Regions from separate parts of the Halodesulfovibrio aestuarii DSM 17919 genome, predicted to be linked through region 2. Evidence: predicted binding sites of a transcription regulator. Region 2 holds the regulator's gene; each other region holds the start of a gene.

Region 1 (3,146 bases), on a different contig from region 2:
ATCTGCTGTTCGTGCAAGCTCTTCTTCAAGAGCCTCGGTCTGCGCTTCAAAATCAATATCTACTTTTTCCCACGAGGTAGCTTCGTGCACATTGTACGACGCGCCGTCTTCGGAAGGTACAGGGAGAATATGAGCAGACTGAAAGGAAACAGGAGCGCCCATGCCATCGACAGTAAGCACTGAAACAGAATCCAGACGTAAGAAGAGCATATCCATCAGGTCTTCCTGCGAAAGAAGTGCATCGTTCAAATGAGTATGAACAAGACGCAGACCACGTAAACGATCGCTACTGGATCGAGCGCGAGGAAGTTCCGGAATATAAATGGCGCCGGTGTCACCCACCAGAACCATCTGTGGCTTGCCTTGGCGGTCAATAAGCAATGCTATCTGTCTGCCAACGCTGCGGGAAATAGCCGCAAGTTCGTGCGCCTGATCGGAAGTATATCCCTCTTTCACTGGATAACGGCGGGCAAAAAGCCGCTGGAGAGATTTTAACTGACTCGGTTTGAGTCCTTGTGTGTTGCCGAGAACCTTAGAGGCTATGATGAACTCCTGTTTTTTCTGTTGCCTCCGGCAGCGCTTGTCAGCGGGACGGCTCTGGCGGCCAAAAAAGCTTTCTGGAAAAAGGCTTTTCTTGACTATCCAAAGTGTTTCATCAGCGAAGTCAGCCAATTCATTATGAAGCTGGTCAACCTACACTTACGTTCCGTAACTCACCGTACTTCATCCAAACCTTGTCGGTTTTTCAGGAGGGGGAATTCCCCTCAGCCGCCGGAGGCATTTGAATATATGTTATTTAAATATCTTTGCTAGCAAGATACTCCGTAATCATTCCATCGTACTGAGAAGTACGCGCAAATGTTTTTACCGCCATATCACGACGAAGTGCAAGCCCTACGCGCATATCATTTTCGAGCAGTTCCTTCTGTACAGCTTTATACTCGGAAGGATCCGGAAGAACGAGAATAGAATGAAAATTTTTCGCTGCGGCACGAAGCATACAAGGGCCGCCGATGTCAATTTCTTCCACTGCGCCGCGTAAATCAAGACCGCGTGCTGCTGCGTTCTCAAAGTTGTAGAGGTTTACTACGATCAAATCGAACGCTGCAATTTCATGCTCTTTAAGGGTAGCAAGATGCTCCGGGTTATCCTTGTCTGCAAGGATACCACCATGAATAAACGGGTTAAGGGTTTTTACCCTGCCGCCAAGGATTTCAGGGAATCCGGTAACCTCACTTACAGGTGTAACCTTCAGCCCGGCTTCTTTAAGCATACGTGCTGTACCGCCGGTAGAAACCAACTCCACACCATTTTCGCTTAAGAACGTCGCAAATTCGACCAACCCAGTCTTATCAGTAGCACTCAACAGTGCTCGCTTAATAGGCAAAAGGTCCATTACTTCTCCAAAGTTTGTGAATTCCAGTTTGTTAACAAAAATCCTTTTCGTACATTAAGACAATTTGTTGCAATTAAAAATGCACTTTTTGTCTCAATCTGCGTGGATTGCCAGAATCATTTCCACTTTGCAAGGGCGTCATCTGTCTGACAGGTTGAGACAAGTTGAGATGTCCCATCACGTGAAAACCCTGATTATTCAAAGACTGGCGCAACTCTTGCTATTCTTTATATATGGACATCTTTAATTTTGATATGGCAGAATTTCTAAGTTTTCTGCTCACACTCATGCGACTCAGCCTTGTAGTTTTTCTGCTGCCATTCTTTGAAGGGAAAACCATCCCCCGTCTGGTAAAGGCTTCTGTATGCCTCATGCTTACCCTCGCCATATTCCCGTCATTATCTCTCAAAGCATCATCATTTCCTGCTCATCCTTTTGAAATTGCGATGATAATGGTCAGTGAAATTCTGCTCGGCATTCTACTGGGGCTTGCGGTCAGATTTATCTTTGCAGGCATCAGAACAGGTGGTCAGGTTATCGGTTTCCAGATGGGTTTCTCTATGCTTACCCTTGCTAACCCATCCTCAGGCGAACAGGAAGGAATCACATCTATCCTTCTGTATCAATTGAGTTTTACCGTTTTCATTGTTGCAAACGGTCACCTATATCTCATTAAAGCACTTACGGATTCATTCGATCTTATTCCGCCGGGAGGACTTGTCCTCTCTGCCACAGTAGGTCAGGAGATCCTCAGTTTATCCCTTACAATGTTTGTTTTAGCAATTAAAGTTGCTGCTCCGGTTATGATTTCTCTTATGCTTGTAGAATTAACTCTCGGCCTTATGGGGCGTGCAGCACCGCAAATGAACCTTCTCATGCTCGGTTTTCCAGTCAAAATCGCCGTGGGTCTTGTTTTCATCGGAATGCTCTTCACACTGATGGGACAACGTATGGAACAACTTATCATGAGCCTCGCCCCGATGTTCTCCAACCTGATGAAAGCCGGCTCTCCGCTGTTGCAATAATAAACAGGACACACAGACATGCCACAAAGCGATCCGAGTAAGACTGAAAAGGCGACGCCCAAGAAGCGGGACAAGACCCGCGAAGACGGTGACGTCGCCAAATCGCAAGAAGTTCCTAAAGCCGCAACCACCCTTGCGGGGATTATTATTGTCTATGCGTGGATTGGCGTCATTAACGAACGTATTCAAAGCATTATGCGCTCATGCTATACATTTGACGCCACGCTCGACATGACAACCAAGTCTGCCATCAACTTTATTAATGATGTGGCTTACGACCTTGCAGTCATGCTCATCCCTGTTTTTTTCTTTCTGTTTCTCTTTGCCGGACTATCCATGCGTGTTCAGGTTGGGCATCTGTGGACAGTGAAGGTATTCAAACCGAAATGGAACAAATTCAACCCGATAAAAGGGATGAAAAACATGTTCTTGTCCATGCAGACGCTTGTCCGACTTATTAAAAGCATCGCGTTTGCAGCCGTTATCGGTATTGCCCCGTACCTCGTCATTACGGATGAAATGGACAACTTTATCCTTCTCTACAACTCAACACCGGAAGGCATAGCAGAATATATGCTTCGCCTCATATTTAAGGTGTCTCTGTACGCTATGCTTGCCATGCTCGCCATTGCTCTTGCGGACTACTTCTACTCCCGCTGGGACTACGAAGAGAACATCAAGATGTCCAAAGACGAAGTTAAAGACGAACACAAACAAGCAGAAGG
Region 2 (3,146 bases):
TACGCAGCAGCTAAAAGGTTCCATAAAGCGTCCTGAGTGTCAGATTCCATAAAGAGTTTTTTGAAATCCTCGTCTTTCAGGAGTCGTGAAATTTGAGCTAGGATGCGTAAATGTGTTCCTGCAACGTTTTCGGGTGCAAGTACCATAAAGAAAATTTTACATGGTTTTTGATCGAGAGCATCAAAGTCCAGACCGTCTAAGCTTCGCCCTGCAACTACGACTATTTTATCGAGTGAGGGGAGTTTTCCATGAGGAATGGCAATGCCATTACCAATGCCTGTGGTTCCGAGACTTTCTCGTTCCATAAGCACGTTAAAAATTTCTTCAGCATCAAGAGATGGATTTTTCTCAACAACAGGAGCCAAGAGCTCCGCCAGCGCCTCTTGCTTGGTGCTGGCGGTAAGCTCCGGCAGTACAAGTTCTTTTTCTAGGTATTCACCCAGCTTCATTACATTTCCTAGTAAACGGGATCGATCAAACCGAAGTTTTCATCTTTACGGCGGTAGATCACATTAACCCGTTCGGTTTCAGCATTAAGAAAAACAAGAAAATCATAATCCAGTGCATCAAGCTGCATAGCGGCTTCGTCAAGATCCATAGGTTTTGGTACAAAGTTGTCCATACCAATAATGGTTCGTTCAGAATCTACTACTTCTTCCGGAGGCAAAGTACCTTCGAGTACAAACTTTTCTGCACCCTTGCGTTTCGTTTGTAGTTTTTCCGTACGACGTATGATCTGTGCTTTGAGTTTATCACGAACAAGATCAACGGTTGCATACATGTCTTCAGATTCTTCTGTAGCGGATAGAGTTAAGTTGTCCGATACAAGTGAAATTTCTGCTTTGTGGCGGAAATTGTCAACAGAAAGTGAGACTTGCATTTCCAAGTGTTCAGGGTTCGGCAAGAATCTGCCAAGCTTGTTAAAGCGTCGTTTGGCATATGCTTTTAGGTGATTGGAAGGCTCAAAATTCTTGAATGTGAAAGCGATGTTCATGGTGCCTCCTAATTGGATACTTTTGAAACCCTGTGGGAGTTGGTTTCGCTTCTAGAATACCACCTTTCTCTTGGATGATGAAGGGATATTCATTGCGGTACGGTATTTAGCCACAGTCCTTCGTGCAATGTTAACCTGAAGTTTTTCCTTTAAAATCTCTCCGATTTTCTCATCACTTAACGGTTTCTTTGTATTTTCTTCACTAATAAGTTTTTTAATGAGAGCCTTTACGCTCTCAGACCCGACCATACTACCATCATCAAGGCCAATCGCACTGTTGAAGAAAAATTTTAATTCAAAAATGCCATGCGGGGTCGAAATATACTTATTTGTGGTGATACGGCTTACCGTTGATTCGTGCATGTCGATATCATCAGCAATATCTTTCAAAATAAGTGGCTTTAACGATGTGACACCGTTAATAAAGAATTCTTTTTGATATTTAACAATACTCTCAACTACTTTATACAAAGTTCGTTGTCGTTGGTACAGACTTTTAATGAGCCAGGATGCAGATCGCATCTTCTCCTGATAATAGTCTTTTTCTTTGGCATTAGATGTTTTCGGGAGTTGTTCTGTTAATTCGCTTAGCTGTAATTGTGGCAAACCGTCTTCATTAAGGACGATGATGAAGTCCCCTTCGTATTCATAGATGTAAACGTCTGGAGAAACATAGTGTGCTTCCCCACCGCTAAACCGTGCCCCCGGCATTGGGTCAAGGCTTTGAATGACATCAAGGTACTCTCTGAGATCTTCAAGAGAAATTTTATATTTGCGGGCAAGTGGTTTGTAGCGACGCTTTTCCAGGTCCTCAAGATGATTAGTAACAATATCTACAAGAATTGGATCCCGGTCATAGTTAAGGGCTTTAATTTGAACAAGCAGGCATTCCTGTGGCGTGCGTGCTGCAACCCCTATAGGATCAAATTGTTGAATAAGGGTAATCACCTGTTCGACAGTTTCTATGTCGCTTTGAGCAACTTCGGCAAGTTCTTCTGAAGATACGTGCAAATATCCATTAGAACTGATGCTGCCAATAATAATTTCTCCGACACGAATTTGTTCTTCGGTAAGTGGAGAAAGCATGAGTTGCCAGTTTAGGTGTCCATCGAGAGTTGGAGCCGGAGCAAGACGAGCCTCGAAAGAGCTCATTTCTTCTAGTGCTTCAGATTCCCGCATTGAAACCTGTTTGGTGGTGCTTGAAAAGTCACCCAGATAGTCTTCCCAGTCAGCGTTGTTGGAAAGCTCTTTATCATAAGCTTCCTGGTCATCTTTTCGTTGATCTGCGGTAGACGGTTTGTCTGGATTAGCACTTTCTTCCAAAGACTCTTCCAAGAAAGGGTTCTCCAGCAGTTCTTGTTGAACTGTTTCAGCAAGTTCCACGCGAGAAAGTTGCAGCAGTTTGATTGCCTGCTGCAATTGTGGTGTCATTACAAGCTGCTGGGTAAGCTTTAATTGTTGGCGAAGTTCAAGAGCCATATATAAGAATGTCCTATGTGGTTCGACTAGCTAAAAAGCTGAAATATAATGTGTGAATACTGCCTATCAAAAAACATTCCAAATTCGATAACTGAACTCTTTTTTGCCACATAGAAAAGTTATATGCAACCAAGAAAAAAGCCCGTAGAACGGGCTTTTTTTTATTACACATTTGCAGATTATATTTTTTTATCGATGTGCTAGAGGCTAAAATCTTCTCCAAGGTAGACACTGCGCGCCTTAGGGTTGTCTACAATTTCTTGCGGTGTGCCGGAAAGAATGATCTGCCCTTCATAAACAAGATTTGCTCTGTCACAAATTTTTAATGTTTCTCTAACATTATGGTCGGAAATGAGCACTCCCATTCCTTTATCACGCAATTTACGGATGATGTCCTGAATGTCGTCTACAGCAAGTGGATCGATGCCTGCAAATGGCTCATCAAGAAGGATAAATTTTGGATCCCGGATTAATGCGCGGGCTATCTCGAGACGGCGACGTTCACCACCAGAAATGTGCATAGCGTGAGTGTCTCGAATGTGTGCGATACCAAATTCTTCCATTAACTCTTCAGCCCGTTTTTTCTGGTCATTACGGGAGAGTTCTGTTTGTTCCAGAATAATCTGTAAGTTTTGCAAGACAGTTAATTTCTTGAAAACTGAACTTTCTTGTG
Region 3 (3,146 bases), on a different contig from region 2:
TTAAGAATGCAGACGAATTAGCCAGCACATGGCGCGTAAAGGGCGAGCGTATGCTCTTCCCCGGCTTCCTTGCTGTTTCTCCGCAGAAGACAAAAGAAGACTCCGTTGAACTCCCTAAGCTTGAAGCAGGACAGGACATCCGTCTTCTTACGCTTGATAAAGAACAGAAATTTACACAGCCACCAGCACGATTCTCAGAAGCTTCTCTAGTACGTGAAATGGAAGAACTCGGTATCGGGCGTCCATCCACCTATGCAGCCATTATTTCAACCTTGATTGATCGTGGCTATGCCCTGTTGGAAGAAAAGAATTTTGTGCCGACCGACCTTGGCCGCATCGTTTGCCAGCAGCTTGTAAAACACTTCTCCACCCTTATGGACGTGCGTTTTACGGCGCAGATGGAAACACTGCTCGATAACGTAGCAGAAGGTAAGCTGAACTGGACACAACTCATGACTGACTTCATGAACGACTTCAACCCGACGCTTGAAAAAGCTACTGAAGAAATGGAGTCAGTAAAACAGGGACTTGAAACTGACCTTACCTGTTCAGAATGCGGCAAGCCGATGATGATCAAGTTTGGTAAGGCTGGAACCTTCCTTGCTTGTTCCGGCTATCCGGACTGTAAAAACACCTCCAACTTTACCCGAGATGAAAACGGTAAGGTTGTGCTTGTGGAACGCCCAAAAGAAGAATTACAGAAAATGGGTGTATGTCCGGATTGCGGTAAAGACCTTGTTCTTAAACGTACCCGTACCGGCGGCCGTTTTATCGCATGTACCGGTTATCCTGAATGCAAGCACGCAAAGCCGTTCTCTACGGGCGTAAAATGCCCGCGTTGTAACGAAGGCGAAATTGTTGAAAAGTCTTCCCGTTCCGGGAAAATATTCTATTCCTGCAGCAGATATCCCCAGTGTGACTATGCCCTGTGGAACTACCCTGTGGAAGAAGAATGTCCGCAATGCGATTCAAAACTGCTCACTATTAAAACAACCAAGGCACGCGGCAAGCATATTGCCTGTCCGGAAAAGACTTGCCGTTACACCCGTAGCCTCGAAGAAGATTCCGAATAAATTACTAAAAACAAAAAGCCCGAATCACAATGTGATTCGGGCTTTTTGTTTTTCTTTAGAGGCAACTGTTACTATTGCCTTTACAGAAAACGATATTACCTTACGGTTTGCTGTGCCGAAACCTAAATTAGGTCTTTCGGGGGGAAGGGGGGGGGGAAAGACACAACAAACCGTAAGGGTAAAACAACGCTGTCAAACGTGAAGCAACCAGTTGGACATGCGTATGTCTTATACTCGCTTTGTACGCTCGAACTGCACGGCAGTGCCGTAGCAGGAGAAATATTTACTGCCATCCGGATGAAACGCAATGTTTTCCTGATACCCGATAATGGCCTGTGCGCCTTTATTAACGGCACGGGCTGTCATGCCAAAAAATGCATCGTCAGAATCATATCCGCGGCACGCAACTAACCCGAGAACTTTTCCAATAGCACGTCCTTCCAGCACCTCAGTCGTTACTACAGGGAAACGGCCAGCAAGAAATAATTCCTTTACACGTTCCATATTCTCGGTACGAGCCTGTTCAGCCTGTGTTGGCTTTTTATCATTTCCACCAAGCAAAAATAACATTGCAGTCCTCCTGAATTGGCACTCTATCTATTCGGAACGCCACGTAATTGTCTTTGTGAAGTCATATAGCAAGGAGCTTGCCACTTTTGCAAGCAACTGATTTAACATATTATTTTTTAAAATTGTCAAAAATTCGCCACGTTGTAAGAGATGACAATTGAGCGAATAAACGGTACATGATGCATGAGGTAAGCGTTCAAAATACGCTAATACAGCCTCAAATTTATAATGCTGAAGAACATGCTGACAAAGCAGTACCTGCAAGTGTGTCAGCTAAGTAAGGGATTCATTTTTATGAGGGCACGGTTTTTACACTTCATATTTTTAGCGCTTCTGACTGTAATACTGACGGTTTCAAGCGTTTTCGCCAATCCTGCGTCTTCAACCAAACAACGTAAGAACATCCTGTATCTTAATTCCTACCATAATGGATACGCATGGTCAGACAATCTACTCGAAGGCTTTAAAGAGCGGATTCAAGACAGCCCGTATTCTATTATGTTGCAGGTAGAATATCTCGACTCAAAAAAGTTTCCCTACAATGACGCAGTGAAGCACATCATAGATTTGTTCAGACGCAAATTTGCTCACACAACATTTGACCTTATTACAGTTTCAGACAACGACGCATTTAACTTTATTATTGAATACGGGGAGGAGCTCTTTCCCGGAGTTCCTGTTGTTTTTGTCGGCGTCAACGATTTCAAACCGTCTTTGATTAAAGGCAAAGAAATTACTGGCGTCATGGAAACATTTGACGTTGCTTCAAATATCCGTCTCGCACTCGAAATGCATCCTAACCTCAAACAAATGATCATTATCGGCGACGAGTCTGTTACCGGTAAAGCCATCCGTAAACAGGTTATCGAGGGCCTGCCTACTATTGATAAGGGATTGAAACTACAATTCTGGACAGATCTGCCCCATAGAGAAATTATCCGACGCGTTAAACAGGTATCACCTGATACTTTTTTCTATTTTATTCCAATGTATCGGGAAATTGACGGGCAATTTTATTCCGCGCAGGAGTTGTTGCAAAAAGTACATGACAACACCACAGCCCCTCTCTACTCCAACTGGAGATTCCTGCTTGGCTCCGGCATCCTCGGCGGAAAACTCATTTCCGGCATTACAGACGGAAAAATGGCAGCCGAACTTGGTTTGCAAATTCTTGACGGTACTCCTGCCAGCGATATCGCCGTCATCTCAGAAAGCGCTTCCCCATGGGCATTTGACTACAATGAACTTAAGCGCCTTCACTTGAGCGAACGTGAACTCCCGGCACCGGCTGACATGATCAACGCTCCAAGCAGGTTCTACGAATTAAACAAGCAGGTCTTCTGGACAATTATCGTCAGTCTTATCCTGCTTACCATCACTCTCGTACTGCTGGTGATGAATATTCTTGAAAAAAAATCCGTAGAACAAAAGATCAAAGACCAATTATCCTTTTTGCGTCTGCTCATGGATACTATCCCTATTCCTATCTACTCAAAAGACAAG
Region 4 (3,146 bases), on a different contig from region 2:
AGCCAGAACAACAACGCGAAAAACACGCCGAGTACAGTAAGTGCAAGACCGCCGATAAATACTCTTTGTGAAAGAGTAATACTCGTCCAGAAATTTTTTGTGCGATCGACAGCATCGTTTAACATGGGGGACATTATTTACTCCGAAAAATACAGTTAATAAATGGCGATAAAACAGTATGGACTAGAACTGCATTTTGCTGATTTCGTTGTAAGCATTAAGAACCTTATTACGTACGGCAGACGTAAGATCCATAGCTACACTTGCTTTTTGCAACGTAATCATAAGTTCGTGCACGTTTTGCTGTTCACCTGAGGCAAAAGATTCAACCATAACAGCCTTTTCCTGCTGCATGTCGTTTACTTTCTTCACAGATGCTTCAACAGTATCCAAAAAGGACGTTGTTGATTTCTCTTCAGATGCAGTGGACTGCTGCACCTTTTTGTTTCCGGACGCGAAGCTGTTTAAAGCCTCCGAATACGCCTTCATACCTACACTCTGAATAGCCATAATCTACTCCCTAACATTGCCCGCCTAACCGCGGCCAAGCTCCAATGCTTTATTGTACATAGTTTTTACAGCATCCATTGAGGAAATGTTTGCCTCGTAACTGCGTTGTACAGTCATGAGGTTTGCCATTTCTTCAACAACGTTAATATCCGGATAAAAAACATATCCTTCTTCGTTTGCATCTGGATGCCCAGGCTCGTAAACCTGTTTCAGCGGACGTTTATCCTGCGCTACTTCTTTTACGCGGACGCCGCGCAAGTCTCTGTCCATCGCAGTCTGCATCTGTTTGCTAAAGGGATGATCGACTTCAGTAGCTTGCAAAACAACGGTCTTACGACGATAAGGCCCGCCTTCCGGAGTACGGGTTGTTTTGGCGTTTGCGAGGTTCATTGAAATAATGTTCATGCTTGTACGCTCAGTACTGAGCGCAGAAGCTCCGATATCGAGTGCTGTCATGAAATCCATTATTTAGCTCCACTTGCGATGATGCTTTTCATACCTTCAAAATTACTTTTAACCACTGTTGCCAGTGTATTGTAACGCATAGTATTTTTAGCCATCACAGCCATTTCTTTATCCATATCAACACGATCTTCACCGTGAACAACACGCAACGGCATTTTCTTTTCCCATTCCGGTCCGAAATTATTCGGATCAAAAGAAGCAGGAACATGTTTACCGGAGGTACGTGTCATCTTACCTCGACCATCAATGTTCAGCGCTTTTTGCAAATCTTCCTCAAACTTAACCCTACGAGCGAGATACCCCGGGGTTTTGAGGTTTGCCATGTTGCTCATGACAACATTCTGACGCTGCAACTGCATGTCCATAACCTTTGCACTAAGCAACATATGGGTTTCAAATAAACCTTTCATGCAGGTATCCTCCTTTTTGTTAGCCTTCCGGCCGACTCCTGTACGAAGGGAGCCAACGGCACTGAATATAAAGCAAAAGGCGTTCCACAGTTGCAACATATTATTTTTATTATATGTTTTATAGAGATGTCATTTTTATTCATAGAAAAAAAAGAGAAGGTGACGGAGATTTGTCACTCTGAACGAAAGAATCAAGATGACGATTCTTGGCATGATAGTTGCTTGACATTCAGCAGAAGCATAAAAGCAGAACTATTTTTCCTACACGCCTAATCGTATGAATTTGTGGGGATGTAGCTAAACTCAATAAGGATACCCGTATGAGCGACTACCAGACATTAAAAGTACTTGGCGAATACCATCTCGCGTTAGGCGATACCCAGAAAGCAATTGAATGTTTTGAGGGTGCAATCGAGCTTAACAACGAATCTTCTGAGCCGTTTCTCGGCCTTGCAGCAGTGAGTATCTTTGAAGGAGATTACGACTCCGCGTTAAAACTATACATGAAAGCTGCAACCATGGAAAAAAGTTCCCGTGCCCATGCCGGTATCGGTCTTGTTCTGGCGGAGCAAGGTAAGCACGATGAAAGCTTTACCCATTTCCTCAAAGCACTTTCCATTGATCCAGTGGATAAAGTTGCTCTTAACTGCCTGCTTCAACAGGGGTACAGCACCGAGCGCGTAGAAGAAATTCTTCCTGCTTTTGCACGCGCATTAGAAGAAGACGAAAACGATACAGCCGTGCGCTTCTCCTATGCAACTTGCCTCTTCTCTACAAACCGCAAAGAAGAGTCCATTGCAGAATTCAATAAAATTTTACGCCTTGACCCAGACCACAAGGCCACCAAAGAAGTATTAACGCACATAGCTGCTTAATATCCCTCCCACAAAGTTGTAAGGCACCCTGTACTGAAATAATATTCAGTACAGGGTGCCTTATTTTTTAATCAGTTTTCTAATTATACTTTTTTATGTAACTAGTTTAAAGAATACTTCGCGCCATACTTGTACTTTTATCATCTGTCTAATAGCGTCATTTAAGAAAACAAGTGTATGTTTTCTTAAGCTTTTCGACGGGATTCGTCCTGCGCAATCTAAATACAACAGGGAGTTAGATATGGCAGGAGCTACGGTTCCAACAAACACAGCAGTAAAGGACGGGCAGCACAGCCGCCCAATTTTCTCTGCTAACGCCTCCGCCCGCGACATGGTACTCCACTCACCACTATGGGAATTTTGGTATTCCGCTGATGGAACACTTGAAGTCGTTTCCAACGTCTGTGAACTTTGCTGTGGATATGAAGCAAAGCACTTTTACCGTAACTCACGATTCATGGAAGCCATTCTCATTGAAGAGCACCTTCCGCTGTGGCACGGCCTGTGGCGTAAGCTGAATGAAGGGGAGGTTTATGCATCTGCAGAATTTCAAATCCGCTTGCCGGATAGCAAAAAACGCTGGATGAAATTTGAAGCAAGCCGTGCAATGGACTGCCATGGTTGCTATTGCGGGATACGGGCTTTTTGTCATGACATTACATCTCACCGAAATGTTGTACAGCAGCTTACCCATTTCACATGGCACGACAGTCTCACTAAACTCCCCAATAGATCAAAATGTATTGAAAAAATTAAAAACGTCATCCACTGTGCACAGAAAGCAGGTCGTTGGAACTTTTCAGTAGTCTTCATTGACATTGACCGTTTCAAAAATATCAACGATTCGCTCGGACATGCAGCTGGAGATACTATTCTTTGTAAGCTG

What was found. The regulator sigma-54, encoded in region 2, starts transcription at its own class of promoters, with help from an activator protein. The targets are predictions, from matches to a motif close to CTGGCACGGNNNNTGCTT.
Region 1: fliR (flagellar biosynthetic protein FliR) is a predicted target of sigma-54. The motif match lies at 1,602-1,619, and genes of this name have one in related genera.
Region 3: F461_RS0105740 (YbjQ family protein) is a predicted target of sigma-54. The motif match lies at 1,710-1,727, and genes of this name have one in related genera.
Region 4: flgB (flagellar basal body rod protein FlgB) is a predicted target of sigma-54. The motif match lies at 1,456-1,473, and genes of this name have one in related genera.

What each region holds. Positions count from the first base shown of each region.
Region 1 covers NZ_ARQF01000017.1:167,634-170,779, reverse strand. The annotation lists gene hflX (GTPase HflX) at 1-672, opposite strand, end outside; gene F461_RS0102910 (IMP cyclohydrolase) at 797-1,396, opposite strand; gene fliR (flagellar biosynthetic protein FliR) at 1,651-2,421, shown strand; gene flhB (flagellar biosynthesis protein FlhB) at 2,440-3,146, shown strand, end outside.
Region 2 covers NZ_ARQF01000021.1:710,858-714,003, forward strand. The annotation lists gene F461_RS0114180 (PTS sugar transporter subunit IIA) at 1-449, opposite strand, end outside; gene hpf (ribosome hibernation-promoting factor, HPF/YfiA family) at 458-994, opposite strand; gene rpoN (RNA polymerase factor sigma-54) at 1,046-2,473, opposite strand; gene lptB (LPS export ABC transporter ATP-binding protein) at 2,674-3,146, opposite strand, start outside.
Region 3 covers NZ_ARQF01000019.1:411,311-414,456, forward strand. The annotation lists gene topA (type I DNA topoisomerase) at 1-1,073, shown strand, start outside; gene F461_RS0105740 (YbjQ family protein) at 1,302-1,643, opposite strand; gene F461_RS0105745 (PAS domain-containing sensor histidine kinase) at 1,938-3,146, shown strand, end outside.
Region 4 covers NZ_ARQF01000017.1:2,729-5,874, reverse strand. The annotation lists gene fliF (flagellar basal-body MS-ring/collar protein FliF) at 1-134, opposite strand, end outside; gene fliE (flagellar hook-basal body complex protein FliE) at 184-510, opposite strand; gene flgC (flagellar basal body rod protein FlgC) at 535-975, opposite strand; gene flgB (flagellar basal body rod protein FlgB) at 975-1,385, opposite strand; gene F461_RS0102155 (tetratricopeptide repeat protein) at 1,706-2,260, shown strand; gene F461_RS16830 (putative bifunctional diguanylate cyclase/phosphodiesterase) at 2,502-3,146, shown strand, end outside.